DNA from 2 places in the Bacillus sp. AK031 genome. Region 1 is predicted to be linked to the other one. Evidence: a T-box and tRNA genes for the amino acid it is inferred to sense, from the RefSeq annotation. Region 1 holds a T-box; the other holds one or more tRNA genes.

Region 1 (15,162 bases):
GGGGTCCAGGCAAAAGATGTGTTGACAGGAGGCACTTTTGAAATTCATTCAGAAAAGGTGGTCAATGCATCTGGTCCATGGGTTGATGAAGTGAGGAAAAAAGATTACTCCATTAATAATAAAAAACTACGCCATACAAAGGGTGTTCACATTGTGGTGGATCAGTCGAAATTCCCGTTGAAACAAGCGGTTTATTTCGATACCCCCGATGGCAGGATGATTTTCGCTATACCAAGGGAAGGAAAAGCTTATGTAGGAACAACAGATACCTTTTTTGAAGGGGACACAGCAAGTCCGAAGATGTCCGATGAAGACCGTAATTATTTGCTGAGTTCAATACACTATATGTTTCCTGAAGTGAAGGTAAAAGAGACTGATGTTGAATCGAGCTGGGCTGGGATCCGGCCGTTGATCTACGAAGAAGGAAAAGATCCCTCTGAAATTTCGAGGAAAGATGAAGTATGGGAAGGGGACAGCGGACTGGTCACCATTGCCGGCGGGAAATTGACAGGATACCGCAAAATGGCGGAGCAGGTGGTTGATTTGATCGCAAAAAGATTAAAGCAAGAAACCAAGAGAAGCTTCCCTGAATCAAGAACAAAGCATCTTCCTTTATCCGGAGGTGATGTTGGCGGATCTGCGGGGTTTCAGTCCTTTAAAAAAGAGAAATCACTTCAAGCGGAACAATTTGGATTGAGTGTACAATCAGGATGTGAGCTGGTTCAGCAATACGGATCGAATATAGAAGAACTATATAAAATTGCGCATGCCTATAAAAAAACCTCACCCCAGCCGGAAAGGAAACTGCCCCCAAAAATTTATGCCATGCTGCTGTATTCAATAAATGAAGAAATGACAGTGACCCCTTTAGATTTCTTTATGAGGAGATCCGGCAGGCTATTCTTTGATATTGACTGGGTAAAGAATTGGAAAAAGGAGGTCGTTGATATGATGGAAATCCTGCTGGACTGGGATGCCGAAATAAAAAGTCGATATATTCTCGAGCTTGATGAAGCGATTAAAGTTGCAGAGGGACTCTAAAGGCCATATAAAAAAGAAGAGGCTGGGACATAAGTTGAAAAATAAATTGATTCAAGTAGGGATACCTAAAGTAAAGCCGCATGAGATCAAGGTTTATATTCTTGACTTCATGCGGATGATTCATTTTATTAAGGTTTTGTTCCAGCCTCTTCTTGATAATCATCCATTGGAAGTCCTGTAGTTCTTTCCTTCATCCGGTTTTTTGAAATTGTTTTCCCAAATTTTCTTTACGGGTTTTGGCAGCTGTTTGACAGCACCGACTGTATATTGGATATTATCTTTCTTTTCATCGATATCAGCCTTGATTTCCTGGCTGTGTTCAGAAAGTTCATTCGTTTCCTCCTGCAGATTCTGGGCTTTTTGTTGTAAATTCCCCACTGTTTCATTCAGGTGGTTGATCGTGGGTTTGGTTTCTTTCATGAATTTAACGCCTTTATATCCGAGGTAGGCGATGGAAAGAACAAATAGCGCTATGCTTAAGTAAACAATGATCATGATAGAAAGACCTCCTATGTTACTTCATTTTTTCAAGAAAGCGAAACATTCTTTCTTGTTATTTACCCCTATTTTGGCTTATAAAACAGTGAAAATAAGACAGGGAATCAAAGGAAAAGAGGATTGCCATCCCATACGCAATGAGCTATAATAAAATCAAATTTTTTTTAATATTATGTGATGAAGAAGAAGAGTAGACATGGAGAAGACTTAAGAGAGCTGATGGCTGGTGGGAATCAGTGTTGGATCATGTTGAATGGGCTTTGGAGCATCCAGGCTGAATGAATAGGCCGGCGGAGAGTTCTACCGATAAAAGGAATATTAGAGCATATTTTAAAGCTCTATTTAAAGATTGCCCTTCAAAAAGGGTAAATGAAGGTGGCACCGCGGGGTTTCTCGTCCTTTTTGGATGAGAGGCCCCTTTTTATATTTTAGGGGGAATCAAAATGGAAAGACCGACAGTATTAACAGGGATTAAGCCGACAGGGCATCCGCATCTCGGAAATTATATCGGCGCAATAAAGCCTGCGCTGGATATGGCGAAGGATAGTGGTTCACAAGGAATTTACTTCATTGCCGATTACCATGCATTGAATTCAGTACAGGACCGCAAAAAGTTTAAAGAATTCACTTACGAAATTGCGGCAGCATGGCTTGCACTTGGACTGGATCCTGACAAGGTTATTTTTTATAAGCAATCCGACGTGCCGGAGATTCTTGAACTTCATTGGATTTTGTCCTGTATGACACCAAAAGGGCTGATGAACAGGGCGCATGCCTATAAAGCGAAAGTGGAGGAGAACAACCTGGAAGGAAATGATTCTGATGCGGGTGTGAATATGGGACTATTTACGTATCCGATATTGATGGCAGCAGATATCTTGCTTTTTAACTCGGATAAGGTACCCGTTGGAAAGGACCAGGTTCAGCATGTAGAGATCGCGAGAGACATTGCCGAGAACTTCAATCGCACTTTTGGGCAAGGCATCAAACTTCCTGAGTATGTAATAGAGGAAGAAACAGCTGTCATACCTGGTCTCGATGGAAGAAAAATGAGCAAAAGCTACGGGAATACCATCCCGCTTTTTTCAGAAGAAAAGGCACTGAAAAAGTTGATTAATAAGATTGTAACGGATTCTACTCCTCCAGAGGCGCCCAAGGAAGTTAAGGGTTCATCCTTATACACCCTCTATAAAGAATTCGCTTCAGCCTCCGAAACTGCGTTGCTGAAGGAAAAATACGGGAACGGAATCGGTTGGGGGCAAGTGAAAAAAGAAGTGTTTGAAGTTGTGAACAGGGAGCTGAGTGAGCCGCGTCGAAAATACTATGAGTATCTGAACAATAAAGATGAACTGGATGAGATCCTTGAAAAAGGGGCAGATGAGGCAAGAAGGATGGCGTCTGCACAGCTTAAGAAAATAAAAGATATGATCGGCTGCTGATTCGGGAGGGATTTTTATGAAACTGGAATTTTTCAATGAGAATCACCAAGAAGATCTGAATGCCTTTTCGCTTGTAGAGGAACAGCATCAGTTCACTGCTTTACCTTCAGAAGCGTTGGAAATTAAAGACGAGAACAGGTTCCCGATTGTCATGTCTGATCAAGGTAAAGCAGTTGGATTTTTTGTTCTTCATAAAGGGGAAGCGATAAAAGAGTATACAGCCAATTCAAATGCTTTGCTGCTAAGGGCTTTTTCTGTGAATCGAATCCATCAGGGAAAAGGATTCGCGAAGGAAGCCATGATACTGCTTCCTTCGTTTACCTTTATGCATTTTCCTGATACAGATGAAATCGTCCTAGCTGTAAACGAAAAAAATTTGTCAGCCAGGTCTCTCTATTTGAAATCAGGGTTTGAAGACCATGGAAAGAAACTAATGGGAAGAAAAGGCTGGCAGTCCATTCTTTGTTACAAGCTGAAAACGAAGAGGTAGAAGCAAAATCGCTTCTACCTCTTCTTATTAGCCATCGATTCTTCTGCCAGCTTGATCATTTCCCTTACCATGCTCCCGCCGATTTTCCCTCCGACTTTTCCTGCTTCCCGCGAACTTAACTCGCCATTATAACCTTTGTTAAAAGGGATACCCTGCTCTGTTGCTGCCTCATATTTTACCTCAGCTGTATCTTTTTGTTGAAATAAATCAGCCTTCATTTTATTCAACCCGCTGCGAGATTCAGGTACGAGAAGCTTATTTTTGCTCATAATAGTCATCCTCTCCTTTATAAACTATTATGGGAAAGAAAGAAAAATATATTAAAAAAATATTGTAATTTATCTTATATAGTGTAAAATTACACTAAGAAAACAAAGGGAAATTTGGTAAATATGAGGTGCTGAAAATGAGCAAGTTAAGCGTTCAATTAAGGGGATCCACGAAAATTTGGCTGCTTATCATTTTTTTATTTGTGTATGGGTTTGTTTTTTCTATGGTTGCCTACAAAAAAGAGCCGGTGGAGGCTGATATGGTAAGTGATATTGGCGGCTTGATGCCCACAAAAATAGAACAGGTGAAGAAGGGAGAAGAAGAGCTGCAGATAGTGAAAACGGTAAATGATGCTGTAGAAGAAAACTTGAAAGTGTCGATAGCTGGGAAAATGCATAGCCAGGGAGGCCACACCTATTATCCGGGCAGTGTGGTACTCGATATGACCAGTTTCAACAAAGTTTTGGACCTGGATGTTGATAAGAAGACGATTCGTGTTCAAAGTGGTGCTACTTGGAATGATATTCAGGAAGCAGCGAACCCGCACGGACTTTCGGTAAAAGTGATGCAGTCCCAAAATATTTTTACCATAGGCGGATCCCTGTCTGTTAATGTCCATGGCAGGGATATCAGGCATGGTGCATTGATCGAAACTGTGAATTCTTTTCGATTATTGAAGCATGATGGGGAGATCATAAATGTTTCCAGGATAGAGAATGAAGAGTACTTCCCCCTGGTGATCGGCGGTTATGGGCTATTAGGTGTCATTTTGGATGTAGAACTTCAGCTGACAAATGATGAGCTTTATGAAATGAAAACAACGAAGCTGCCGTATGATCAATACAGTGAATTTTTTCAACAGGAGGTAAAGGGTAATCCTGAAGTAAAGATGCATCTGGCGAGAATATCCACTGCACCTGATACTTTTTTGGAGGACATGTATGTAACAGACTATGTCAGTGCCGGACAGCAGAAGTTAATGAATGAATACAAAGAATTAAAGGGTGAAGAAGGAACGTTTATATCGAAATTCATGCTGGGTATTTCCAGAAAGTTTGATTGGGGAAAGGACGTCTTTTGGGAGATGCAGAAGACCTACTTTGCAGGCAAAGATGGCGATCTCGTTACCAGAAATAATGCAATGAGGTCTGAATCTGAATTCATGGAATATGAAGGCGCCAGTGATACGGACATTTTGCAGGAGTATTTTATACCTGTAAATAAGTTCACTGCCTATATAGATGATTTAAGAGAGGTCCTGGATAAAGAAGAACTCAACTTGATCAATATCACCATTCGTTATGTTGATGAAAATGAAGATGCGGTATTGTCATACTCCAAAGAAGATATGTTTGCTCTGGTCCTCCTTATCAATCAGGAAAAATCAAAGGAAGGCATAGCTGATACAGAAAGGATTATCCGGAAGATGGTTGATGTGACATTGGAACACCGGGGAAGCTACTACCTGCCTTATTATTCATACCCTTCAAAGGAACAAATGAGAAAAGCCTATCCAAAGACAAATACATTCTTTGAGAGTAAAAGAAAACTCGATCCACAGGAAGTTTTCATGAATCAATTTTATGAGGTGTATGGAGAATGAGATACTTTATCCTGTCACAAAGTTTTGCAATGATGGCCAGTTCGATTTCTTTTCCTTTTTACCTGTTGTTCATCAAAAATATCGGCTCAAACTACACGAGCTTCGGTTTTGCTTATGGGTTGTTCACATTAAGTTCTGCTCTTTTTCACCGGTGGATAGGAACAGCTTCGGATAAAATAGGGAGCCGCAATTTGCTTATTGGGTATGCATGGGGAATGGCATTCATATTCTTATTGATCCCTGAAGTTGATACTTTAACTGGTGTGTATATGCTCCAAGTAATTTTGGGGTTCTTGGGAGCTGTTCAAAAAACATGTGAAAAGACAATGGCTGGTGAGGTGTTCCATGGAAAAGGAGCCGGAAAGAAAATCGGCAAATATCATTTCTGGACGTCTCTTTTTGCCTCATTTGCCGTATTTGCAACAGGGGTTCTGATTGACTTCTTTACGATTTCATTCATCTTCTATATTGGATCGATTTTATTTGCAGGAAGCGGCATATCATTGCTTTTCTTTAACAATCGAGAAGGTGAAAATCCATTAAGGGATGACACTCCCGCATGAGAATTTCATAAGGCAGTAGTTTGTGAATGATGGGAGAACATAAATTACTTTCTATTGTTTAAATGGAAGTGGAAAACCTGGTTAATATGTTTTCTTTTCTGCTACTAAATGGAGCTGAATTGCAAACTATGATTGATTGGAGTGGAAATAATTGCATTCATTTTAAAATTCCTTTGTATAAAAAAGTTTTTATTGGTTATACTGTTCTGATATGTAATGACTGATTCTTATGGTACGATAATATGTAAACTCATCTTTTACATAGAAGGCAGTGAATGGTTTGAAACAGAAAGAAAAACTGATCGTCCTCATCGGTCCTACTGCTGTGGGCAAGACAGCCACAAGTATTAATCTGGCAAAGGAATTCGATGCTGAAATAATCAGCGGTGATTCTATGCAGATTTATAAAAGAATGGATATTGGTACTGCGAAGATAACGGAAGCAGAAATGGAAGGTGTTCCTCATCACCTTATTGACATAAGGGAACCTGAAGACAGTTTCTCAGTTGCAGAGTTTCAGGAGCTTGTAAGAGAAAAAATTTCCGAGATCCACAGCCGGGGAAAGCTTCCGATGATTGTCGGAGGTACTGGATTATATATTCAGTCGGTCATCTATGATTATCAATTTACCGATGCACCCGGAGACGAGGAGTACCGGAGAAAGCTTGAAAAAAAAGTTGAAGAAGCCGGGACTGAGCGGATCCATGCAGAACTGGCAAAGGTGGATCCTAAAGCTGCTGCCAGCATTCATCCCAACAATATCAGGAGAGTCATAAGAGCCCTGGAAATTTATCATTGCACTGGTAAAACCATGACTGAATATCAGGAAAGCCAGCAGAGCGAACTTTTATACGACGTTACGTTAATCGGATTGACAATGGACAGGGCCTTATTATACAACCGGATCGATTACAGAGTAGATTTGATGATGGAACAAGGCTTGCTGCAAGAAGTGAAGTCTCTTTACGATAGAGATTTAAGGGATGTGCAATCGATCCAGGCAATCGGTTATAAAGAACTTTATGAGTATTTGGATGGTAAGGTGACATTGGACGATGCCGTTGAAAACCTGAAACAGAACTCCAGAAGGTATGCTAAACGCCAGTTAACCTGGTTCCGCAACAAAATGGATGTGGTATGGTTTGATATGACGAACACTAGGGAAAATAACAAAAAAATTGAAGAGATAACAGAATTTGTTGCAGGAAAGCTAGGCTTATAGTCGAATAGTTAAGATAGAGATAGAAGAGGAGGACTAATCATGAAACAAGCAATTAATATCCAGGATCAATTTCTTAATCAGTTACGAAAAGATAACACACAAGTGACGGTGTTTTTACTGAATGGATTTCAAATACGCGGTCTTGTGAAAGGTTTCGATAACTTTACCGTTCTCTTTGAGTCAGAAGGAAAACAACAGATGGTTTATAAGCATGCTATTTCAACCTTCTCGCCTCAACGCAACGTTCAAATTAACTTTGATGAAGGTCAATAATCATAAGAGTGATAAAACGCACCGGATATCTCTGGTGTGTTTTTTTGTTGTGAAAACAACGGCAGATAAAATTGTATAATGATTTCAACATATGTTGAATAGGATGATAAGAGAGTTTTCTTAAACCTGTACTGGGCATTTGTCACCGTTTATAACCTCCAGGCGTACACTGTAAAGAATGGTGAGGTGAAGATATGGAAGAGCCAATGAGAATGAAGAATAATGGACAAATAAGTATCGTGCTGAATTCACATAAACGCAATCCTGTGCGTGACATAGCGAAGGCGGAGGCTCCGGTAAAAGTCCTTCCCCAAGAACATGCTGCATTAAGGGAAATAGAAGCAGAACTTGCTTCGTTGGTCGGAATGGAAGATATGAAAAAAATGGTCAAAGAGATATATGCTTGGATATATGTAAACAAGAAAAGAGAAGAAACGGGCCTGAAAGCCGGCAAACAGGCGTTGCATATGATGTTTAAAGGGAATCCTGGAACAGGGAAAACGACCGTTGCGCGGTTAATCGGCAAACTTTTTCACAAGATGAATGTTCTTTCAAAAGGACACTTGATTGAAGCGGAAAGAGCGGATCTCGTTGGGGAATACATCGGCCATACTGCACAAAAAACGAGAGACTTAATCAAGAAGGCTATGGGCGGTATTTTATTTGTGGATGAAGCTTATTCTCTCGGACGCGGGGGAGAAAAAGACTTCGGGAAAGAGGCTATTGATACACTTGTAAAACATATGGAAGACAAACAGCATGAATTTATACTTATACTTGCAGGATATTCTCGCGAGATGGACCAGTTCCTTACACTCAATCCCGGTCTTCATTCACGGTTTCCCCTTGTGTTCCAATTCCAGGATTATTCGGTGGAACAATTAATGGAGATCGGCAGGAGAATGCTTGTTGAAAAGGAATATGAATTGAGCGCAGATGCGGAAAGAAAAATGAGGGAACATCTCGCACAAGTGAAAACGGCGATCAGTCCAGCAGCATTCTCAAACGGAAGGTATGTGCGGAATGTAATCGAGAAATCGATCCGGGCTCAGGCGATGAGGCTGCTGATGCATAACTCATTTGACCGCCATGAGTTGATGACCATAAGAAGCAATGACTTGATTTTTCCTTCAGCAGATGACTGAAAGATCCTCGTTTAGTATAGCAAGTAAAATCTGTCATATAGAAAAAACCGAGCAGAGGTGTTCGGTTTTTTTACCTTTACACTATAATAGATATATTGAGAATCTGCTTCTGAAAACTTAGTAATGGAAAGATTGGTAGAGTATTATATAATTTATCTATAGTAGTTGACTTTTGCTATAAGTGTATGTGTACGACTCCATAAAGAATGAATGATCGGGCTGCAAAGCTTCTCTCAAAACTGGAGAGTGGCACACTAATTGAAAGGAGCTTGCATCATGTTGATTTTAATACGGAATGGAGAAATTTATGCTCCAGAACACTTAGGAAAAAAAGATATCTTGATTGTTGATGAAAAAATCGGTTTTGTAGAAGACAATATAGCTATACCAGAAGGTTTTTTCTCGGATAATATTAAAGTAATCGATGCTGAGGGACAGATTGTACTCCCGGGATTCATTGATTCCCACGTTCATATTCTTGGAGGCGGAGGAGAGGGCGGGTATAAAACCCGTACGCCTGAAATTAAACTCACTGATGCTACACTCTCCGGGGTTACCACGCTGATCGGTGTAATCGGAACTGATGGAACGACAAGGAGGATGGCCAGCCTTGTAGCGAAAGCAAGAGGACTGGATGAAGAAGGGATAACTTGCTACGTTCAAACTGGTTCTTACCAGGTTCCTGTCAGGACACTCACCGGAAAGATAGAAGATGATATCATCCTCGTTGATAAAATTATCGGGACCGGGGAAATTGCAATTGCTGACCATCGTTCATCACAGCCTACTGCAGAGGAATTTGCCAGGATTGCATCACAATCCCGTGTAGGAGGAATCCTTTCCGGCAAATCAGGTTGTGGTTAATGTCCATTTAGGTGACAGCAGAGATGGTCTGAAACTTATTTATGACGTAATCGAATCCACGGATATACCTATCAGGCAGTTCTATCCCACTCATATCAACCGAAATGCCCATCTGTTTGAGCAAGGTATTCAATATGCCTTGAAAGGCGGTTATGTTGATTTTACAACGAGCACCATTCCGCAATTCCTTGAAGACGGAGAAGTGGAATGCGGTAAAGGGTTGGAACGGATGCTTACTGAAGGTGTTCCTGTAGATCAAATAACATTCACTTCTGACGGACAGGGAAGCTTGCCGGAATTCGACAGTAAGGGAGAATTTATTGGTTTGAAAGTTGCGGACGTCTCCAGTCTGTTTAATGCTGTTCGGGATGCAGTTCTTAAAGAAGGCGTCCCGTTGGCAACAGCGATAAAGGTCATTACTTCAAACCCGGCAAAAATTTTAAAGCTCACACAAAAAGGGATGATCAGTAATGGAAAAGATGCAGACATCGTTTTGGTTGATAAGGATTCACTGAGCATTAATAGTGTCTTTGCCAGAGGGAGATTGATGGTTGAAAATGGACATGCTGTTGTGAAAGGGACGTTTGAATAAGTCATTGAAAGAAATGAGTGTAAAAGAAAGAAAAGAGCTTGAACCACATTAGGTAAGGAGTTCACTTTAGAGGTCCAAAAAGTAAAAATCCAAAATCTTTAGCATACGAATTCGCACCATTATTCGTATGCTATTTTTTTATTGATATTACAGCAAGTCATCTACTCTCAAGTGTTTTTTTATCTAGTTTTGCACACGTTTCCACAACACTGAAATAAATAATGTAGTCTTGCGATTTATGTCGCTAATTGACTTGCGAAATGGCATAAAACACCATAACGAATTTTGTTCATTATGGTTATAATTCGCTCCTTCATAAGGGGTTCAAATATGCAGCGGATTTACAGTTTGAAAGACGGCTTTTCTTCAAGTAACAACGCCGTTTGTTCACTGGGTGTCCCCCCATTCAAGAGCGGAATCTCATGGACCCAAAAGAAATCAGCAGCATGAGCTGATAAAAATAAGGGGAGAAACTTCCCTTATTTAGGAAATGACACTAAAAAAAGTTGAAATAAGGGGAATATTTACCGCTATTCATTTGAAAAACATGAAAAATGGGGTGCTGTGCCAGGATTAAGGGGAAAATCTCCCCTTATTTATAGCTAACTCAGCTATGTTTTGCAGTTTAAGGGGAATTTCTCCCTCTATTTATGGATCTGTGACCCGCACTTAAGGATAGTACTTTCTATAATCAAAAAATCATCTTCCATTATCCTGCTCCTTTAATGAAACATTCCTTCCCATTACCCTTCATCTTATCATTTTCTTTCAGTTAGGCTGACAGTTTTGGTTGCACTTTACCTTACGAATTAGGGTGCAGATTAGTATGCGATTTCATAGGGAAAAGCAATTCAATTAAGAGGACAAATAGTGTTTTGTACTCCAAAACTGAACTACTTGCACATTAGGTACAAGCTCTTTTTTGAATGTCGTTTTAATTGTAAAAAACGAAAAGAAAGTAAGGGAAATTGTCGATAAATCAGATAATTTTCCTTAAGGATAGACAGCTTGTTTTACAAATTTCGTAGAATACTTGTGCTAGGGTAATAGAAACAGCAACTAACTGGATGGCCAGTCTAAAAGAATCTACATAATGTCAAATAAGTAAGGGAGTTGATTTTACAAATTGTATAATGCAATCCCTTGTGGTACGAGTTAATATATATTAAAAATACAAAATATTCAGACAACAAAATAAGCACTAGTAATCGTTTTCTGTTTTTGAACTTCTTGCATTGAAAGCGCTTACTATTGAAATTTTTATCTATTTAGGGGGAATTGACGTGTCAGACATGGTGAAAATTGGTCTTATTCAGGCTTCGCATGATGTTGATGGGAAGGAACCGGTAGAGGTTCATAAGGAGCAATCAATCAAAAAACATATTGGATTGGTAAGAGATGCGGCAAAGAAGGGTGCGCAAATCATCTGTTTACAAGAAATTTTCTACGGGCCTTATTTCTGCTCAGAACAAAACTCGAAGTGGTATGACTCTGCAGAAGAAATTCCGAATGGACCTACCACCAAACGTTTTCAGGAGTTGGCGAAGGAACTGAATGTGGTTATTGTCCTGCCGATCTATGAAAGAGAGGGCATCGCTACATATTACAATACAGCAGCAGTCATTGATGCGGATGGATCCTATCTCGGAAAATATCGAAAACAGCATATTCCTCATGTCGGCGTCGGAGATGAAGGATATGGTTTCTGGGAGAAGTACTATTTCAAACCTGGAAATCTGGGGTATCCGGTATTTGATACTGCTTATGCCAAAGTCGGAGTCTACATCTGCTATGACCGGCATTTCCCGGAGGGTGCCCGCCTTCTTGGGTTAAAAGGAGCAGAAATTGTTTTTAATCCTTCCGCTACTGTCGCCGGCCTGTCGGAGTACTTATGGAAGCTGGAACAGCCTGCGCATGCAGTTGCTAACGGCTACTACCTGGGTGCAATCAACCGTGTAGGATTTGAAGGGCCTTGGAACATGGGTGAATTTTATGGTCAATCTTATCTGGTGGATCCTCGCGGAAGTTTCGTTTCGATTGGAAGCAGGGACAGCGATGAGGTAATTATAGGGGAAATGAACAAGAAATTAATACGGGAAGTAAGGGACACGTGGCAATTTTACCGTGACCGCAGGCCAGAAACTTACAACGAAATGACCGCATTACTACCTTAATACAAAATGGCTGACAATTATATGCTGTGGGGACAGTGATAACTGTCAGCCCTGAAGTGTTTATCGGGGAGTCGTTCATTCATTTAGGAAATTGAAGGGGAAAAGGGGGAAGTTTGTTTGTCTAATTCACTTTCATTATTAAGTTTGGAAAAGAATTTCCAAGAAGCACACGAAGGTTTGTCAAGTAGAGAAGCCGTTGAAGAAGCAAATAGGTGCCTGTATTGCTTTGATGCTCCATGTATACAGGCTTGTCCGACCGGAATTGATATTCCTTCTTTCATCAAGAAGATTGCTTCAGGGAATTTAAAAGGTTCTGCAAAGACCATTATGCTCTCGAATCCAGTGGGAGCCAGTTGCTCGCGGGTATGTCCTACAGATGAGCTGTGTGAAGGGGCATGTGTTTTGAACCATTCTACAAAACCGATCATGATTGGAGATCTTCAGAGGTATGCCACGGACTGGGCAAGGCACAATGATACGGTCTTGTTTGAAGCGGGAAAACCGAACGGAAAGAAGGTTGGTATTGTGGGTGGAGGCCCAGCCGGACTTTCTGCTGCAAGGGAACTGGCCCGTTTTGGCTATGAAGTGACGATTTATGAAGCGGAAAAGAAAGCGGGGGGATTGAATACGTATGGAATCGTATCCTTCCGTCTGCCTCAATCTATTTCCTACTGGGAAGTCGACCAAGTGAAGAAATTGAATGTAGATATTAGAACGGGTACAAAGGTAGGAGTCGACATTTCTGCTGAAGAAATCGTGAACAGCCATGATTATGTTATTTTAGCAGCGGGAATGGCTCAAGTTCCTGATTTGAGGGTGGATGGAGAAGGTTTGGAAGGGGTTCATGATGCGATTGAGTTTGTGAAATCCACCAAGGGCGGTGAACTTTCAAAGGATTATATTGGGAAAAATGTGGTAGTAATTGGAGCTGGGAACACGGCTATTGATGCAGCAACATGTTCAGTCCGTCTGGGAGCGGAGAACGTAAAGATTCTCTACCGCCGTACAAAAGAAGAAATGACAGCCTATGACTTTGAATATGAATTTGCCAAGCAGGATGGTGTGGAATTTCGCTGGCTGACTGTGCCTAAGAAAATCATTGGAGATAAGGATGGAAAAGTGACCGGCATCGAATGTATCAAAATGAAATTGGGAGAGCCGGGAAATGATGGAAGAAGACGTCCTGTGCCTGTAGATGGATCTGAATTCATTATACCTGTTGATGCAGTGATCAAGGCCATCGGACAAACGCGTCATTTATCGCTGGTTGAACAGTTTGGACTGAATCACATTGACGGCATTGTCCAAGTCGACAGAGAGACATTACAGACATCAAACCCAAAAGTTTTTGCTTGTGGAGATATCGTTTTTGGAAAGGGAATGGGGGAGGCAATGGTGGTGACAGCAGCGGAACAAGGCAAGCAAGCAGCTTATCACCTGCATCGGCAATTGGAGAAAGTTCAAGTGAATTAAGAGTGTTCTGAGGGGGGAGTTTTATGGCAAACTTAAACATTGATTTAGCAGGAATTAAATCACCAAATCCTTTCTGGCTGGCATCAGCGCCGCCTACCAATTCGGGCTATCAGGTTCAGCGGGCATTTGAAGCAGGATGGGGAGGGGCAGTTTGGAAGACATTGGGTGAACCGATTATTAATGTTTCTTCGAGGTTTGCGGCTGTCAGTTTTAATGGCCAGAGGGTAGCTGGCTTCAATAATATTGAACTGATTACGGACCGACCGTTAGAGGTGAACCTAAAAGAAATCTATGAAACAAAAAAGCGATTTCCGAATCATGCGATTATCGCTTCCTTAATGGTTGAACCCCAACAGGAAAAGTGGCATGAAATTGTCAAAAAGGTAGAGGATGTTGGTGTCGATGGATTAGAACTGAACTTTGGCTGTCCCCATGGGATGGCAGAAAGGGGAATGGGAGCAGCTTCCGGACAAGTGCCGGAGCTGGTCGAAAGGCAGACGTACTGGGTCAAAGAGGTTGCCCAAACACCTGTTATCGTTAAATTGACACCGAATATTACAGACATCACCGTAACGGCTGAAGCAGCGGTACAAGGTGGTGCAGATGCAGTAAGTATGATCAATACAATCAACAGTTTGGCCGGAGTTGACATCGATACGTGGAATACGATCCCCCATGTGGCTGGCAAAGGAGCCCATGGAGGTTACTGCGGCCCTGCAGTCAAACCGATATCGTTGAATATGGTGGCTGAATGTGCCAGGAACCCACGCATTAACGTACCGATCTCCGGAATGGGCGGGGTGTCAAATTGGCAGGATGCTGTTGAATTCATGTTAATGGGGGCTTCAGGGGTACAAGTTTGTACTGCTGCCATGCACCACGGATTCAGAATTGTGGAAGACATGCTGGATGGATTGAATAATTACCTTGATGATAAAGGAATTGCGTCTGTCCAGGATCTCGTTGGGAAATCAGTACCGAGGTATTCTGACTGGGGTAATCTTGATCTTAATTACAGTGTTGTTGCCAAAATCAACAAAGATGTTTGCATTAATTGCAATAAATGCCACATTGCTTGTGAAGATACTTCTCACCAATGTATCGATATGTTAAAAGATGCTTCAGGTAACAGTTATCTGAAAGTAAGGGAAGAAGACTGTGTAGGATGTAACCTTTGCTCAATCGTCTGTCCGGTAGACGGGGCGATAGACATGATAGAAGTGCCGAGCGGGCATATGCCAATGACTTGGAACCAACGTCAGGCAGCGGTCGGTAAACTGGCCGAATCTAAAATTGATGCAGTGAAATAATTGGGGAGGTCAAAGAATGAATAAGATTATCCAAAATGGAACTATTGTTACGGCAACAGACACATATAAAGCAGATGTATTTGTACAAGACGGGAAGATTTCAGCAATAGGAAACCATTTTGATGCTGATGAAAATACTGAAGTAATTGATGCGAGCGGGAAATATATTTTTCCTGGAGGGGTCGATCCGCATACCCACTTGGAA
Region 2 (15,162 bases), 640 kb from region 1:
ACGCATGACCTTTCAGATATAGAAGCTCTTTGTGAGCGGGTGGTTATGCTTGATGAGGGAAGAATCATTTATGATGGAGCTCTTCAGAATTTAAAAACAGAGTGGGGAGAGCATAAAGAAATTCAATTTCAATTCCTGGATCACCCTTCTGTTGAAGAATTGAATTCATTGACGGCAACGCTTGGAGCGGAATGGGAGCTTGATGATAAAGAATTAAGGTTTTCAGCCATCATTGAAGCGGATGACGATAAAATCTCAGATCTGATTGGGATTGTGGTGTCAGCTTTTAAGGTAAGAGATATGAAAGTTAAGGAAACAACTACGGAAGAAATCATCCGGAACATTTATGAACAAGGCGTTGTCGATATAAAAACCGCCGAAAAAGAAAAAGTGGAAGTCTAGGGGGTTCGGCAATGTCAAAATATCTTGAAATGATTCGCATCCGCTTTTTGATGATGCTTGCATACCGCACAAATTATTACAGCGGCATTCTGATTTACAGTATCAATATCGGTGCCTATTATTTCCTTTGGCAGGCGATATATGGAGGCAAAGGGGAAATAGAAGGGTTATCGGTTATCCAGATGACAACCTACATCGCTGTGGCGTGGATGGCGAGGGCATTCTATTTTAATAACATAGACAGAGAAATAGCGGCTGAAATAAAAGAAGGGAAGGTGGCCGTGGAACTCATCAGGCCATACAGCTATCTTGGCATGAAGACCATGCAGGGGCTTGGGGAAGGGATCTTCAGGCTGCTGTTCTTCTCGGTTCCGGGTATGGTGATTGTCGCGCTTGTCTTTCCAATAGAAATATCGGCAAATGTGTCTACGTGGATATTTTTTACCTTTTCGATTATTTTCAGCTTCATGATTAATACACAGATTAACCTCCTGACCGGAATCACGACCTTTTTCTTATTTAATAACGACGGACTGATCAGGGCGAAAAGGGTCGTCATAGATTTATTCTCGGGCTTGCTGCTGCCTATCAGTTTTTTCCCGTTATGGGCACAGTCCATAATGAAATTCCTGCCATTCCAAAGCATCAGCTATGTACCGAGTATGATATTCACAGAAGGATACACAGGCTTTGAAGTGTATGAAGCCCTTGGCCTGCAAATTATCTGGGTGATTGTGCTGCTGATCCCCATAGGTGCTCTTTGGCATATTGCCAAAAAACAAATGATCATTCAAGGAGGGTGAGACGTGTTTTATCTATCAATGTTCTTTCGGTATGTATCACAGTATATGAAAACAAGGCTGCAGTATCGCACAGACCTGGTCGTTGAAATACTGTCTGACCTGCTGTTCCAGGCTGTCAATCTGGTGTTTATCCTTGTCGTCTTCGGGCATACCCAGCTGCTGAGCGGATGGAACCGCGACGAAATCATTTTTATCTATGGTTTTTTTCTTGTGCCTTTTGCGCTTTTTTCAACATTCTTCAATATTTGGGATTTCAATGAGCGGTATATTGTCAAAGGAGAGCTGGACCGCATTCTGACCAGGCCGATTCACAGTCTGTTCCAGGTCATACTGGAAAGGATGGAGCTTGAGTCCCTTTTTGGTGTTTTCACTGGTCTGTTTATTATGTTCTATGCAGGAAAGAATCTTGGGTTATCAATAGGCTGGCTGGATCCCATCCTTTTCATTTTGTTTGTGCTGGGTGGAGCGCTGGTGTATGCAGGTATCTTTATCTCGCTTGCAAGCATCGGGTTCTGGTCTGATGCCAAGACATCGCTTATGCCGATGATGTATAACATAGGGAACTACGGAAGGTACCCTGTTGATATCTATAACAGCGTCATCCGGTTTGTGCTTACATGGATACTGCCGTTTGCCTTTGTGGGTGTCTATCCTGCGGCCTATTTCCTCGGTAAAGAGGAATGGTACATGTTTTCTTATTTAACGCCGGCAATCGGAGCTGCATTTTTTGCCCTCTCTGTGTTTTTGTGGAATGAAGGGGTGAAAAGGTATCGCGGAGCCGGAAATTGATGACTGAGCCATCCTTCTTAAGGGTGGTTTTTTCTCTGAACATTTTTTAAGGAATCCGTACGTAAGATGTAGAGACAAGTTAATTGATAAGGAATGGTGCGTGATGATCTATACGATCTTGGCAGCGATTGTTTTCTGCATGTTTATGAGTCTCAGAACCCTTTTCTTTCCTTCCAAATGGAGAGAAAAGCACCTTTCAATAAAAAATTTTCTATTGCTGGGAATCTCCTATTTTGTCTTGATGCTCGGATTTGGGCTTGTTTATGTTCTGCTCGAAGTAAAAGGCCTGGATATCTTGATCGAGAACGGCGATATTATCCAGGGGGGATTCCTTGAGCACTTATTTACCTGTCTGTACTTCAGCGGTGTCACCCTTTTTTCTGTAGGCTATGGAGATATCACTCCAATTGGGGTAGGCAGAGGGATTGCATTGATTGAGTCGTGGCTGGGTTATACCATTCCGGCAGCGTTTGTGATCAAAACATTTATCGTAGAAGGCCAGTTAAACAGCACCTCCAAAAAGAGAAACAGTTGAGCGGGACAGTGATTTTGGTTAAGCTAAAGATAACCAAAATGTATAGGAGTGTTCCGTTATGACTGTCGAAACAGGGAATCAAGCACCGCAATTTGAATTAGAGGCTAACAATGGAGAAATAGTGAAGCTTTCTGATTATAAAGGCAAAAATGTTGTTCTCTATTTTTACCCGAAGGATATGACTCCGGGATGTACAACTGAAGCATGTGACTTCAGGGATCAGCATGAACAATTCCAAGAGCTTGATGCTGTCATACTGGGAGTGAGTCCCGACCCGCGCAATAAACATGAGAAGTTTGTTGAAAAACATGGACTTCCTTTCTTGCTCTTAGTCGATGAGGACCATAAAGTGGCTGATGAATACGGAGTATGGAAGCATAAGAAAAACTTCGGAAAAGAGTACATGGGGATTGAGCGATCAACCTTCATTATCGATAAGGAAGGCAAAATTGCAAAGGAGTGGAGAAAAGTAAGAGTGAAGGGACATGTAGAAGAAGCCTTGGAATATATTAAAGAAAACCTTCAATAAAGCCTATTTTCACTAAGAGGAGGCTTTTGTCCATTCACTTTTCTTCTTCTTACATAGATTAAAGTAGGGCATACCTCCTCAATAAGTCTCGGATCGTTGACGGCTGCAAACGTGCAGCCGTTCTTTTTTTGTAATGGTGCTCTCTTTTCGTGAGAATCCTTAAAGTTGAGCTGTATTTCAATGAAATGATAAAATATTCATACAATAACTAAGCTCTATTATTAAACAGTCAGAGGTGCACTAATGAAAGTATTATTCACATTCATTCCTCCACAATCCCTTTTACAGGACATAGAGGCCAGCTTTAAGAGCGTGGAGTTCCAGTTTTTTGAAGACATCATGTCGGCGGAAGGGTGTTTGGGAGAAGCTGAAGTCATCGTCACGTTTGGGGAAGATCTAACAAACGAACATATCCTTGAAGCCGAAAACCTTCGGTGGGTCATGGTTGTATCGGCAGGCTTGGAGCTGATGCCTCTTGAAATGATCAAACAAAGAAACATTCTGGTGACAAATGTAAAAGGCATCCATAAGATTCCGATGGCTGAATTTACATTTGGGTTGATGCTTCAATATTCCAAGCAGCTGCCGAGAATCAGAAAGCAAGAAGAAAACAGGATTTGGGAACGGGACTTTCCAGGGGCAGAGCTTTGCGGCCGGCGAATGCTTGTTTTGGGAGCCGGGGCAATTGGGGGAGAAATAGCCAGGCTTGGCAAGGCGTTCAGGATGAAAGTTTCAGGAGTCAATACGAGCGGTGAAAAGGCAGAGTACTTCGATGATATGTATACAATGGATACCATGATAACATCTTTAAAAGAGGCTGATTATATCATTTCTGTTCTTCCGAGCACCAAGGAAACCCGCTACTTGCTTAAAAAAGAGCATTTTATATGTATGAATGAATCAGCAGTTTTCATAAATATAGGGAGAGGGGACTTGTTCCGCGAAGCTGTGCTTATTGAAGCCTTGGAGAATAAGGAGATTTCACATGCCTTCCTGGATGTATTCGAAAAAGAACCATTGGAAAACGTTCATCCATTCTGGAAAATGGAACAAGTGACGGTCACTCCGCATCTATCAAGCAGAACGGAACATTACCTGCCCAGGTCTTTTGAGATCTTTAAAAATAACTTAACGACATATATTAACAATGGGAATGATTATATAAATGAAATTGATGCAGAAAGAGGGTACTGAGAAATGAAAATATATACTAAATCAGGTGACAAAGGGACAACATCTTTGGTCTACGGCCAGCGCGTTTCAAAAGCGGACAGCAGAGTGGAGGCATATGGTACATGTGATGAAGCGAATTCTTTGATAGGTCTTGGGTTAAGCTACATTAAGAATGAATATTTTGAAGGACGGGAAGAATTTGAAGCTGCTTTCCATAAAATTCAGACAGCGCTGTTCCATGTAGGGGCTGAACTTGCAACACCTGCAGGGAAAGAAGTGAAATGGAAAGTTACTGAAGAAGATGTTGAAGAATTAGAGAAAACAATAGATAAATGGGATTCTGCACTGACGCCCCTGTCTAACTTTATACTCCCCGGAGGACACCCGTCTGGAGCCGCGTTACATACTGCACGGACTGTAGTAAGGCGGGCGGAAAGAGAGGCGGTAAGTATTGAAGAAGGAGTGAATCCTCTGGTTCTTTCTTACTTAAACAGGCTATCTGACTTCCTCTTTGTAGCAGCAAGATATATTAATAACCAGTTGGGAGAAAAAGAACAGCACCTTCATGAAGGGAAATAAATTGGTGATTTATTGACAAAACAGGGCTTTCGTTAGTACACTAATTATAAATATTATAAAGTAATAATCTTTATGGAATAGAGGTGCATGACGATGTCAGATGTCCAATTGAAGGAAGCGATCGACACACTGAAGGAAACTGGAGTCCGTATTACTCCCCAGCGTCATGCGATTTTGGAATTTTTGATACATTCAATGGCACACCCGACTGCTGATGATATTTATAAAGCATTAGAAGGAAAGTTCCCGAACATGAGTGTAGCGACAGTCTACAATAATCTTCGGGTTTTCAGGGAAGTGGGCCTTGTGAAAGAATTGACTTATGGAGATGCATCCTCCCGCTTTGATTATGTAACATCAGATCACTACCATGTAATCTGTGATGAATGCGGAAAAATAGTTGACTTTCACTACCCGGGACTGGATGAAGTTGAACAGTTGGCTTCCCATGTCACGGGTTTCAAAGTTCGCACCCACAGGATGGAGATATACGGAACATGCGATAATTGCAGTACAAATACTGAAACGCATTAAAAAAAGGAATTGCCGCCGGCAATTCCTTTTTTAAATATTTTATAGTAGAAACAGGGATTAACCTTTTTTATTGTAGTCTTCTTTGAACTCTTTTCCTTCTAAATTTTTATCCAGTGTGAGCGGTTCGTTGCAATACATGCACATATCAACGCGTCCAAGAACTTTTGTCGGTTTGCCGCAGTTGGGGCAGACAACCTGTACGGCTTTGGTTGATAACATGCCGATCCAAAAGTATACGACAGTACTTGCGACAATGGAAAGAAGTCCAAGCAGCATAAAAATGGTCATCACTATAGGGTGTTCCCTGAAGAATATTCCGCCATACATAATGATGAAGCCGATGAAGATAAGACTTAGTGCAAAAGTGCGGATTTTATTAATTTTATTAGAATATTTTTTAGCCATTATTGTCCCTCCTAAAAAAATACTATACCATATTTACTTAGGAATTAGTGCACTTTGGAGCACCTTGTCGAAAATTGACTAAAAAGTAGGAAGGATATTTATTGTTGCCGTCGAAATAGTAACCCAATGAAAGTAAGTGGAGGAATTATAAGATGGAGGATATATTACGACCCATATACCAGGAAAGAGCAAGTCACCCTAATACTTTAGGTGTCCTAATGATCGATCAGCGAAAGAAATCAAGCCCCGTAACAGACACATTTGATATTGTGCTGCTCATCATTGTTAAGAATTCAGAAAAACCGGTGTTTATAAAGCATTATTCATATGAACAACAAAAAGCCGCCATGCATATGGTGAGTGAGGATAAACTCAAAGAGTGGATACTGCTAGGCACCAACAGAAAAATTGTTGAATGGTTATTCAATGGCAAGATTATTTTTGACAGAAACGAGTATATAAGCAACCTGAAAGTAGAATTAAGGGATTTCCCTTTCTATGGAAGGAAAATTAAAATCGGACTTGAATTCTCTAAATTAATTCGCAGGTATCTTGATGGAAAAGCATTTTTTGAAAATAAACATTACCTTGATGCCTATAATCACGTTGTGCATTCCCTGCATCATCTCGCCAGGCTTGCGGTGATAGAAAATGGATTTCACCCTGAAGTGACTGTCTGGAATCAGGTGAAACAAATTGAACCGGAGATCTTTAAGCTGTACGAGGAGCTCTGTAACAGTGAAGAAAATCTTGAAAAAAGACTAGAACTGTTATTCCTCGCAAGTGAATTCCTTATTCATTCCAGGCTGAAAATTGGTTCGGAACATCTGATAAGTGTACTGGAAGAGAAAGAGAAGTGGAGTTTCAGTGAGCTTCAGGAGCATGAGGAAATCCAGCCTTATTCTGTAGATCTCAGCGTGCTAATTGAATATTTGGCAGAGAAGAACATTATAGAAACAGTCAATGTGGAGACCAAAGGACAAGGATTGTTCCATAGGTATTACAGGGCTTCGAAAAAATTATATTAAAATATTATAAAAGTGTTGACTTAAAATCAGATACTTGTTATATTAATAAACGTCGCCGCTGAACGAAATTACATTTTTGGTCGGTGGCGACTGAGATTTCCCAAAAAACAATCTCAACACCTTCTAAATTTTTTTGAAAAAAGTTATTGACGCAATAACAAAGAGGTGTTAAGATAATAAAGTCGCTTCAAACGAGCGGCGCAGATTGAACCTTGAAAACTGAACAAAACAAGACAAAACGTCAACGTTAATTCTAGTAAGAACACAGTTCTTACAAAGTTGCTAACACTTTAAAATTAGCAGGCTGAAACACAGTTTCAGCATCAATGAGCAAGTCGAACTTCTATCGGAGAGTTTGATCCTGGCTCAGGACGAACGCTGGCGGCGTGCCTAATACATGCAAGTCGAGCGGACTGATGGGAGCTTGCTCCCTGAAGTCAGCGGCGGACGGGTGAGTAACACGTGGGTAACCTGCCTGTAAGACTGGGATAACTCCGGGAAACCGGGGCTAATACCGGATATTTCTTTTCCTCGCATGAGGAAAAGTGGAAAGGTGGCTTTTAGCTACCACTTACAGATGGACCCGCGGCGCATTAGCTAGTTGGTGAGGTAACGGCTCACCAAGGCGACGATGCGTAGCCGACCTGAGAGGGTGATCGGCCACACTGGGACTGAGACACGGCCCAGACTCCTACGGGAGGCAGCAGTAGGGAATCTTCCGCAATGGACGAAAGTCTGACGGAGCAACGCCGCGTGAGTGATGAAGGTTTTCGGATCGTAAAGCTCTGTTGTTAGGGAAGAACAAGTATCGTTCGAATAGGGCGGTACCTTGACGGTACCTAACCAGAAAGCCACGGCTAACTACGTGCCAGCAGCCGCGGTAATACGTAGGTGGCAAGCGTTGTCCGGAATTATTGGGCGTAAAGCGCGCGCAGGCGGTCTCTTAAGTCTGATGTGAAAGCCCACGGCTCAACCGTGGAGGGTCATTGGAAACTGGGGGACTTGAGTACAGAAGAGGAAAGTGGAATTCCACGTGTAGCGGTGAAATGCGTAGATATGTGGAGGAACACCAGTGGCGAAGGCGACTTTCTGGTCTGTAACTGACGCTGAGGCGCGAAAGCGTGGGGAGCAAACAGGATTAGATACCCTGGTAGTCCACGCCGTAAACGATGAGTGCTAAGTGTTAGAGGGTTTCCGCCCTTTAGTGCTGCAGCTAACGCATTAAGCACTCCGCCTGGGGAGTACGGTCGCAAGACTGAAACTCAAAGGAATTGACGGGGGCCCGCACAAGCGGTGGAGCATGTGGTTTAATTCGAAGCAACGCGAAGAACCTTACCAGGTCTTGACATCCTCTGACAACCCTAGAGATAGGGCTTTCCCCTTCGGGGGACAGAGTGACAGGTGGTGCATGGTTGTCGTCAGCTCGTGTCGTGAGATGTTGGGTTAAGTCCCGCAACGAGCGCAACCCTTGATCTTAGTTGCCAGCATTCAGTTGGGCACTCTAAGATGACTGCCGGTGACAAACCGGAGGAAGGTGGGGATGACGTCAAATCATCATGCCCCTTATGACCTGGGCTACACACGTGCTACAATGGACGGTACAAAGGGCAGCAAGACCGCGAGGTTTAGCAAATCCCATAAAACCGTTCTCAGTTCGGATTGCAGGCTGCAACTCGCCTGCATGAAGCTGGAATCGCTAGTAATCGCGGATCAGCATGCCGCGGTGAATACGTTCCCGGGCCTTGTACACACCGCCCGTCACACCACGAGAGTTTGTAACACCCGAAGTCGGTGAGGTAACCTTTTGGAGCCAGCCGCCTAAGGTGGGACAGATGATTGGGGTGAAGTCGTAACAAGGTAGCCGTATCGGAAGGTGCGGCTGGATCACCTCCTTTCTAAGGATATATGAGACGTGACGATTTGATTTTGTTTTGTTCAGTTTTGATGGTTTAATTAGGTTTTTGCGACAGCAAAATAACCCTCATTAACATCGCGCAGCGAAGCGAAGCTTTAAAAGCTCCTTTGATAAGTGATGACCATCAAACATTGTTCTTTGAAAACTAGATAAAGATATATGAAGAAAGTCAAGAAAGAACCGAGAATTCGCCATTTTAGGATATCTCTTATGAGATATTGTTTGATTAACCATTTGGTTAAGTTAGAAAGGGCGCACGGTGGATGCCTTGGCACTAGGAGCCGATGAAGGACGGGACTAACACCGATATGCTTCGGGGAGCTGTAAGTAAGCTTTGATCCGGAGATTTCCGAATGGGGGAACCCACTGCACGTAATGGTGCAGTATCCATACTTGAATACATAGAGTATGGAAGGCAGACCCGGGGAACTGAAACATCTAAGTACCCGGAGGAAGAGAAAGCAAACGCGATTCCCTGAGTAGCGGCGAGCGAAACGGGATTAGCCCAAACCAAAAGGCTTGCCTCTTGGGGTTGTAGGACACTCTATACGGAGTTACAAAGGAACGAAGTAGACGAAGAAGTCTGGAAAGGCTCGTCACAGAAGGTAATAACCCTGTAGTCGAAACTTCGTTCCCTCTTGAGTGGATCCTGAGTACGGCGGGACACGTGAAATCCCGTCGGAAGCTGGGAGGACCATCTCCCAAGGCTAAATACTCCCTAGTGACCGATAGTGAACCAGTACCGTGAGGGAAAGGTGAAAAGCACCCCGGAAGGGGAGTGAAATAGAACCTGAAACCGTGTGCCTACAAGTAGTCAGAGCCCGTTAACGGGTGATGGCGTGCCTTTTGTAGAATGAACCGGCGAGTTACGATCCCATGCAAGGTTAAGTCGGAAAGACGGAGCCGCAGCGAAAGCGAGTCTGAATAGGGCGAATGAGTATGTGGTCGTAGACCCGAAACCAGGTGATCTACCCATGTCCAGGGTGAAGTTCAGGTAACACTGAATGGAGGCCCGAACCCACGCACGTTGAAAAGTGCGGGGATGAGGTGTGGGTAGCGGAGAAATTCCAATCGAACTTGGAGATAGCTGGTTCTCTCCGAAATAGCTTTAGGGCTAGCCTCATGTAGTAAGAGTCTTGGAGGTAGAGCACTGTTTGGACTAGGGGCCCTCATCGGGTTACCGAATTCAGACAAACTCCGAATGCCAAAGACTTATCCATGGGAGTCAGACTGCGAGTGATAAGATCCGTAGTCGAAAGGGAAACAGCCCAGACCACCAGCTAAGGTCCCAAAGTATACGTTAAGTGGAAAAGGATGTGGAGTTGCTTAGACAACCAGGATGTTGGCTTAGAAGCAGCCACCATTTAAAGAGTGCGTAATAGCTCACTGGTCGAGTGACTCTGCGCCGAAAATGTACTGGGGCTAAACGTATCACCGAAGCTGTGGATTGACACCGTTTGGTGTCAGTGGTAGGAGAGCGTTCTAAGGGCTGAGAAGCTGGACCGTAAGGACTGGTGGAGCGCTTAGAAGTGAGAATGCCGGTATGAGTAGCGAAAGACAGGTGAGAATCCTGTCCACCGAATGCCTAAGGTTTCCTGAGGAAGGCTCGTCCGCTCAGGGTTAGTCGGGACCTAAGCCGAGGCCGAAAGGCGTAGGCGATGGACAACAGGTTGATATTCCTGTACCACCTCTTTTCCGTTTGAGCAATGGGGGGACGCAGGAGGATAGGGTAAGCGCGCTGCTGGATATGCGCGTCTAAGCAGTTAGGCTGGTGATGAGGCAAATCCCGTCACCGTGAAGGCTGAGCTGTGATAGCGAGGGAAATATAGTACCGAAGTTCCTGATTCCACACTGCCAAGAAAAGCCTCTAGCGAGGAAAAAGGTGCCCGTACCGCAAACCGACACAGGTAGGCGAGGAGAGAATCCTAAGGTGAGCGAGAGAACTCTCGTTAAGGAACTCGGCAAAATGACCCCGTAACTTCGGGAGAAGGGGTGCTCTGTTAGGGTGCAAGCCCGAGAGAGCCGCAGTGAATAGGCCCAGGCGACTGTTTAGCAAAAACACAGGTCTCTGCGAAGCCGTAAGGCGAAGTATAGGGGCTGACGCCTGCCCGGTGCTGGAAGGTTAAGGGGAGTGCTTAGCGCAAGCGAAGGTGCGAACCGAAGCCCCAGTAAACGGCGGCCGTAACTATAACGGTCCTAAGGTAGCGAAATTCCTTGTCGGGTAAGTTCCGACCCGCACGAAAGGCGCAACGATCTGGGCACTGTCTCAACGAGAGACTCGGTGAAATTATAGTACCTGTGAAGATGCAGGTTACCCGCGACAGGACGGAAAGACCCCGTGGAGCTTTACTGTAGCCTGATATTGAATTTTGGCACAGCTTGTACAGGATAGGTAGGAGCCTTGGAAACCGGAGCGCCAGCTTCGGTGGAGGCGCTGGTGGGATACTACCCTGGCTGTGTTGAACTTCTAACCCTCGCCCCTGATCGGGGTGGGAGACAGTGTCAGGTGGGCAGTTTGACTGGGGCGGTCGCCTCCTAAAGAGTAACGGAGGCGCCCAAAGGTTCCCTCAGAATGGTTGGAAATCATTCGCAGAGTGTAAAGGCACAAGGGAGCTTGACTGCGAGACCTACAAGTCGAGCAGGGACGAAAGTCGGGCTTAGTGATCCGGTGGTTCCGCATGGAAGGGCCATCGCTCAACGGATAAAAGCTACCCCGGGGATAACAGGCTTATCTCCCCCAAGAGTCCACATCGACGGGGAGGTTTGGCACCTCGATGTCGGCTCATCGCATCCTGGGGCTGTAGTCGGTCCCAAGGGTTGGGCTGTTCGCCCATTAAAGCGGTACGCGAGCTGGGTTCAGAACGTCGTGAGACAGTTCGGTCCCTATCCGTCGTGGGCGCAGGAAATTTGAGAGGAGCTGTCCTTAGTACGAGAGGACCGGGATGGACGCACCGCTGGTGTACCAGTTGTCTTGCCAAAGGCATCGCTGGGTAGCTATGTGCGGAAGGGATAAGTGCTGAAAGCATCTAAGCATGAAGCCCCCCTCGAGATGAGATTTCCCATCACTTTATGTGAGTAAGATCCCTGAAAGATGATCAGGTAGATAGGTCTGAGGTGGAAGCGTGGCGACACGTGCAGCTGACAGATACTAATCGATCGAGGACTTAACCACAATTATAGCGAAACTCGGAATACTTTCTTTTCTTCATAACTTTATCTAGTTTTGAGTGAATAATTTTTAAAAAAACACTTGAAAAAATTATAAAACTCGTTATAATAGTACTTGTCCCTAAAAAAGAGACAATGTCTGGTGACTAAGGCGAAGAGGTCACACCCGTTCCCATGCCGAACACGGAAGTTAAGCTCTTCAGCGCCGATGGTAGTTGGGGGATCTCCCCCTGTGAGAGTAGGACGTCGCCAGGCTTACCATTCCGCAGTAGCTCAGTGGTAGAGCTATCGGCTGTTAACCGATCGGTCGCAGGTTCGAGTCCTGCCTGCGGAGCCATAATGGAGAGCTGTCCGAGTGGCCGAAGGAGCACGATTGGAAATCGTGTAGGCGGGTAACCCTGTCTCAAGGGTTCAAATCCCTTGCTCTCCGCCATTATATCTTAACTGGCCCCTTGGTCAAGCGGTTAAGACACCGCCCTTTCACGGCGGTAACACGGGTTCGAATCCCGTAGGGGTCACCAGGTTTTTTACGAAGCAAAGCGGAGTAAATAAACTTCCTTAAAAAATCATCAGCGCAAGGATCTTAAATAAGATTTATTAAAAGTTAAACTTAAAACCCATTACGGAGGATTAGCTCAGCTGGGAGAGCATCTGCCTTACAAGCAGAGGGTCGGCGGTTCGATCCCGTCATCCTCCACCATTAAGTTTTAAAAAAAGATTAACATCGTCGCGGGGTGGAGCAGTTCGGTAGCTCGTCGGGCTCATAACCCGAAGGTCGCAGGTTCAAATCCTGCCCCCGCAATACCATGGTCCGGTAGTTCAGTTGGTTAGAATGCCTGCCTGTCACGCAGGAGGTCGCGGGTTCGAGTCCCGTCCGGACCGCCATTATCTTTTAAAAAAATCTTAGTTCAATCTAAGAGGGTTTCGATAACTGAGAAGTTCAAGGAAGCAACTGAGTGAACACCGGAGTGCACTGACAGGTACATGAGGATGTGAGCAAAGGCGCTGACGAAGTAATTCGCAGCTTAGCGGAAGCCGAAACCAAATATGGCTCAGTAGCTCAGTTGGTAGAGCAATGGACTGAAAATCCATGTGTCGGCGGTTCGATTCCGTCCTGAGCCACCATTTTAGATAGTGCCGGTGTAGCTCAACTGGTAGAGCAACTGACTTGTAATCAGTAGGTTGGGGGTTCAAGTCCTCTTGCCGGCACCATCGGGAATATTTGGAGGGGTAGCGAAGTGGCTAAACGCGGCGGACTGTAAATCCGCTCCTTCGGGTTCGGCAGTTCGAATCTGCCCCCCTCCACCATTGTTTTTTCGCAAAGCGAAAATAACAGTCCTTAGCTTTACGAAGCGAAGCGGAGTAAAATAACTGTCCTTGAAAATCGCGTATCGAAGCGAAGCAAGGTATACTGGTAAAGACAGCAAATACTTTAATATTTCATAGGGGTATAGTTTAAAGGTAGAACAGAGGTCTCCAAAACCTCCAGTGTGGGTTCGATTCCTACTACCCCTGCCAATTATATTTGTGGCGATTGTGGCGAAGTGGTTAACGCATCGGATTGTGGTTCCGACATTCGTGGGTTCGATTCCCATCAGTCGCCCCACTAAATATTTTGAACATATTTAAATCAAAAACATATAATATATCAATGGGCTATAGCCAAGCGGTAAGGCATCGCACTTTGACTGCGACATGCGTTGGTTCGAATCCAGCTAGCCCAGCCAATTTTGCGGAAGTAGTTCAGTGGTAGAACACCACCTTGCCAAGGTGGGGGTCGCGGGTTCGAATCCCGTCTTCCGCTCCATTGATGGCGGCATAGCCAAGTGGTAAGGCAGAGGTCTGCAAAACCTCTATTCACCGGTTCAAATCCGGTTGCCGCCTCCAAACACATGCCGGTGTGGCGGAATTGGCAGACGCGCACGACTCAAAATCGTGTTCCTTCTGGAGTGCCGGTTCGACCCCGGCCACCGGTACCAATTTCATATGTATATTGCGGGTGTAGTTTAGTGGTAAAACCTCAGCCTTCCAAGCTGATGATGAGGGTTCGATTCCCTTCACCCGCTCCATACATACACATTCAAAGCCTTTCTCATAATGAGAAAGGCTTTTTTTACATTTTATCGATCTCCCTCCAATAAAGATAAGCCATTCGACAAAACTCCTCAAAAAACGGGTAGTGACAGTCACCGAGCACATCCAGCACTCCTCCTTATCCCAACATAACTAATCAAAATTTTTCCCCTTCTTTGTCAATTTTGTTGACCTATTAAAGAAAGCGCTTCCATTATAATACAAGAAACTGATTTTAATTAGGCGGTGATAAGGGTGGAGACGAAGATAGAGACCGGTCCGGCAAGTCCGGAGATGAAGATACAGCCGGCAATGAAAAAGAAGAAGTACAAAGGAGTATTGACGTATGCTGCATTTGTGGGACCGGCACTGCTGTTTTTCCTTGTGATTCAAATCGTTCCGTTTTTGATGGGGCTTTATTATTCTTTTACTTCTTGGAATGGAGTCAGCTCAGCTGTTGAGTGGGTTGGCATTGAGAACTATACGAAGATCTTTACGAATGATCCGGCTTTCTATGAATCATTTAAATTTACGACAAAGTTTATGATAGCTGCAGTTGTTATTAGTAATTTAATAGGTTTCAGTTTTGCCCTGCTTTTAAATGCAGCTTTGAAGACATGCAATATTTTAAGAACTGTTTTCTTTATTCCCAATGTAATCGGGGGACTGTTGCTCGGGTTCATATGGCAGTTCATTTTTGTTAAAGGTTTTGCCTCCATTGGAAAGATGACGGGTTTCTGATTTTTCGAAATGCCATGGCTCGGGGATGAGAAGACCGCCTTCTGGGGAATCGTCATTGTTTTTGCCTGGCAGATCAGCGGAGTACTTCAGGCAATGACGTGGTAAAACTGAATTTCTTCCAATTCAAAGTTGAGATTGCCGACTAGCTTGCTGAAATGATCAAGGAATTTGAAGCAGAGCACCCGAATATTAAGGTGAAGCTTGAAACAGTTGGCGGAGGTGCCGATTATGGTGCTGCTCTTAAGGCAAAGTTTGCTTCAGGGGAAGAGCCGGATATTTTCAATAACGGCGGTTTTAAAGAGCTGGAGCTGTGAAAAGAAAAATTGGCTGATCTATCAGAGGAGCCTTGGGTGGAGCATGTACTTCCTATTGGCAAAGTACCAATGACAGATGAGGACGGCAGAAAGCATGTCTCCATAGGCATGCTTTCTATTTATATTAAACTTATCGGAATTTTTTAGAAAATACTTCCAAGAATAATATTCTAC

The links. A T-box is a leader RNA that pairs with one kind of tRNA and senses whether it is charged. The one in region 1 lies ahead of M1E09_RS13940 (tryptophan--tRNA ligase), so its partner is inferred to be a tRNA-Trp.
Region 2: it has a tRNA-Trp gene. The T-box ahead of M1E09_RS13940 (tryptophan--tRNA ligase) is inferred to sense a tRNA for this amino acid. The anticodon was not compared.

What each region holds. Positions count from the first base shown of each region.
Region 1 is NZ_CP096424.1:2,684,328-2,699,489, reverse strand. Features, by position in the region: gene M1E09_RS13955 (glycerol-3-phosphate dehydrogenase/oxidase) at 1-1,041, shown strand, start outside; gene M1E09_RS13950 (hypothetical protein) at 1,076-1,222, shown strand; gene M1E09_RS13945 (DUF948 domain-containing protein) at 1,201-1,536, opposite strand; T-box leader at 1,708-1,943, shown strand; gene M1E09_RS13940 (tryptophan--tRNA ligase) at 1,983-2,978, shown strand; gene M1E09_RS13935 (GNAT family N-acetyltransferase) at 2,995-3,468, shown strand; gene M1E09_RS13930 (small, acid-soluble spore protein, alpha/beta type) at 3,483-3,737, opposite strand; gene M1E09_RS13925 (FAD-binding oxidoreductase) at 3,962-5,341, shown strand; gene M1E09_RS13920 (MFS transporter) at 5,338-5,904, shown strand; gene miaA (tRNA (adenosine(37)-N6)-dimethylallyltransferase MiaA) at 6,185-7,126, shown strand; gene hfq (RNA chaperone Hfq) at 7,166-7,399, shown strand; gene spoVK (stage V sporulation protein K) at 7,594-8,544, shown strand; partial or broken gene iadA (beta-aspartyl-peptidase) at 8,821-10,000, shown strand; gene M1E09_RS13895 (nitrilase-related carbon-nitrogen hydrolase) at 11,284-12,174, shown strand; gene M1E09_RS13890 (NAD(P)-dependent oxidoreductase) at 12,292-13,647, shown strand; gene preA (NAD-dependent dihydropyrimidine dehydrogenase subunit PreA) at 13,671-14,957, shown strand; gene hydA (dihydropyrimidinase) at 14,974-15,162, shown strand, end outside.
Region 2 is NZ_CP096424.1:3,323,563-3,338,724, reverse strand. Features, by position in the region: gene M1E09_RS17155 (ABC transporter ATP-binding protein) at 1-402, shown strand, start outside; gene M1E09_RS17150 (ABC transporter permease) at 414-1,205, shown strand; gene M1E09_RS17145 (ABC transporter permease) at 1,209-1,994, shown strand; gene M1E09_RS17140 (ion channel) at 2,098-2,529, shown strand; gene bcp (thioredoxin-dependent thiol peroxidase) at 2,588-3,058, shown strand; gene M1E09_RS17130 (D-2-hydroxyacid dehydrogenase) at 3,302-4,252, shown strand; gene M1E09_RS17125 (cob(I)yrinic acid a,c-diamide adenosyltransferase) at 4,256-4,810, shown strand; gene perR (peroxide-responsive transcriptional repressor PerR) at 4,904-5,344, shown strand; gene M1E09_RS17115 (YgzB family protein) at 5,402-5,749, opposite strand; gene M1E09_RS17110 (nucleotidyltransferase-like protein) at 5,902-6,777, shown strand; rRNA gene M1E09_RS17105 (16S ribosomal RNA) at 7,121-8,672, shown strand; rRNA gene M1E09_RS17100 (23S ribosomal RNA) at 8,929-11,864, shown strand; rRNA gene rrf (5S ribosomal RNA) at 11,999-12,115, shown strand; tRNA gene M1E09_RS17090 (tRNA-Asn) at 12,123-12,197, shown strand; tRNA gene M1E09_RS17085 (tRNA-Ser) at 12,202-12,293, shown strand; tRNA gene M1E09_RS17080 (tRNA-Glu) at 12,307-12,381, shown strand; tRNA gene M1E09_RS17075 (tRNA-Val) at 12,485-12,560, shown strand; tRNA gene M1E09_RS17070 (tRNA-Met) at 12,589-12,662, shown strand; tRNA gene M1E09_RS17065 (tRNA-Asp) at 12,669-12,745, shown strand; tRNA gene M1E09_RS17060 (tRNA-Phe) at 12,910-12,985, shown strand; tRNA gene M1E09_RS17055 (tRNA-Thr) at 12,997-13,072, shown strand; tRNA gene M1E09_RS17050 (tRNA-Tyr) at 13,085-13,168, shown strand; tRNA gene M1E09_RS17045 (tRNA-Trp) at 13,305-13,378, shown strand; tRNA gene M1E09_RS17040 (tRNA-His) at 13,391-13,466, shown strand; tRNA gene M1E09_RS17035 (tRNA-Gln) at 13,513-13,587, shown strand; tRNA gene M1E09_RS17030 (tRNA-Gly) at 13,593-13,667, shown strand; tRNA gene M1E09_RS17025 (tRNA-Cys) at 13,673-13,747, shown strand; tRNA gene M1E09_RS17020 (tRNA-Leu) at 13,755-13,839, shown strand; tRNA gene M1E09_RS17015 (tRNA-Gly) at 13,856-13,929, shown strand; gene M1E09_RS17010 (carbohydrate ABC transporter permease) at 14,189-14,674, shown strand; partial or broken gene M1E09_RS17005 (extracellular solute-binding protein) at 14,767-15,078, shown strand.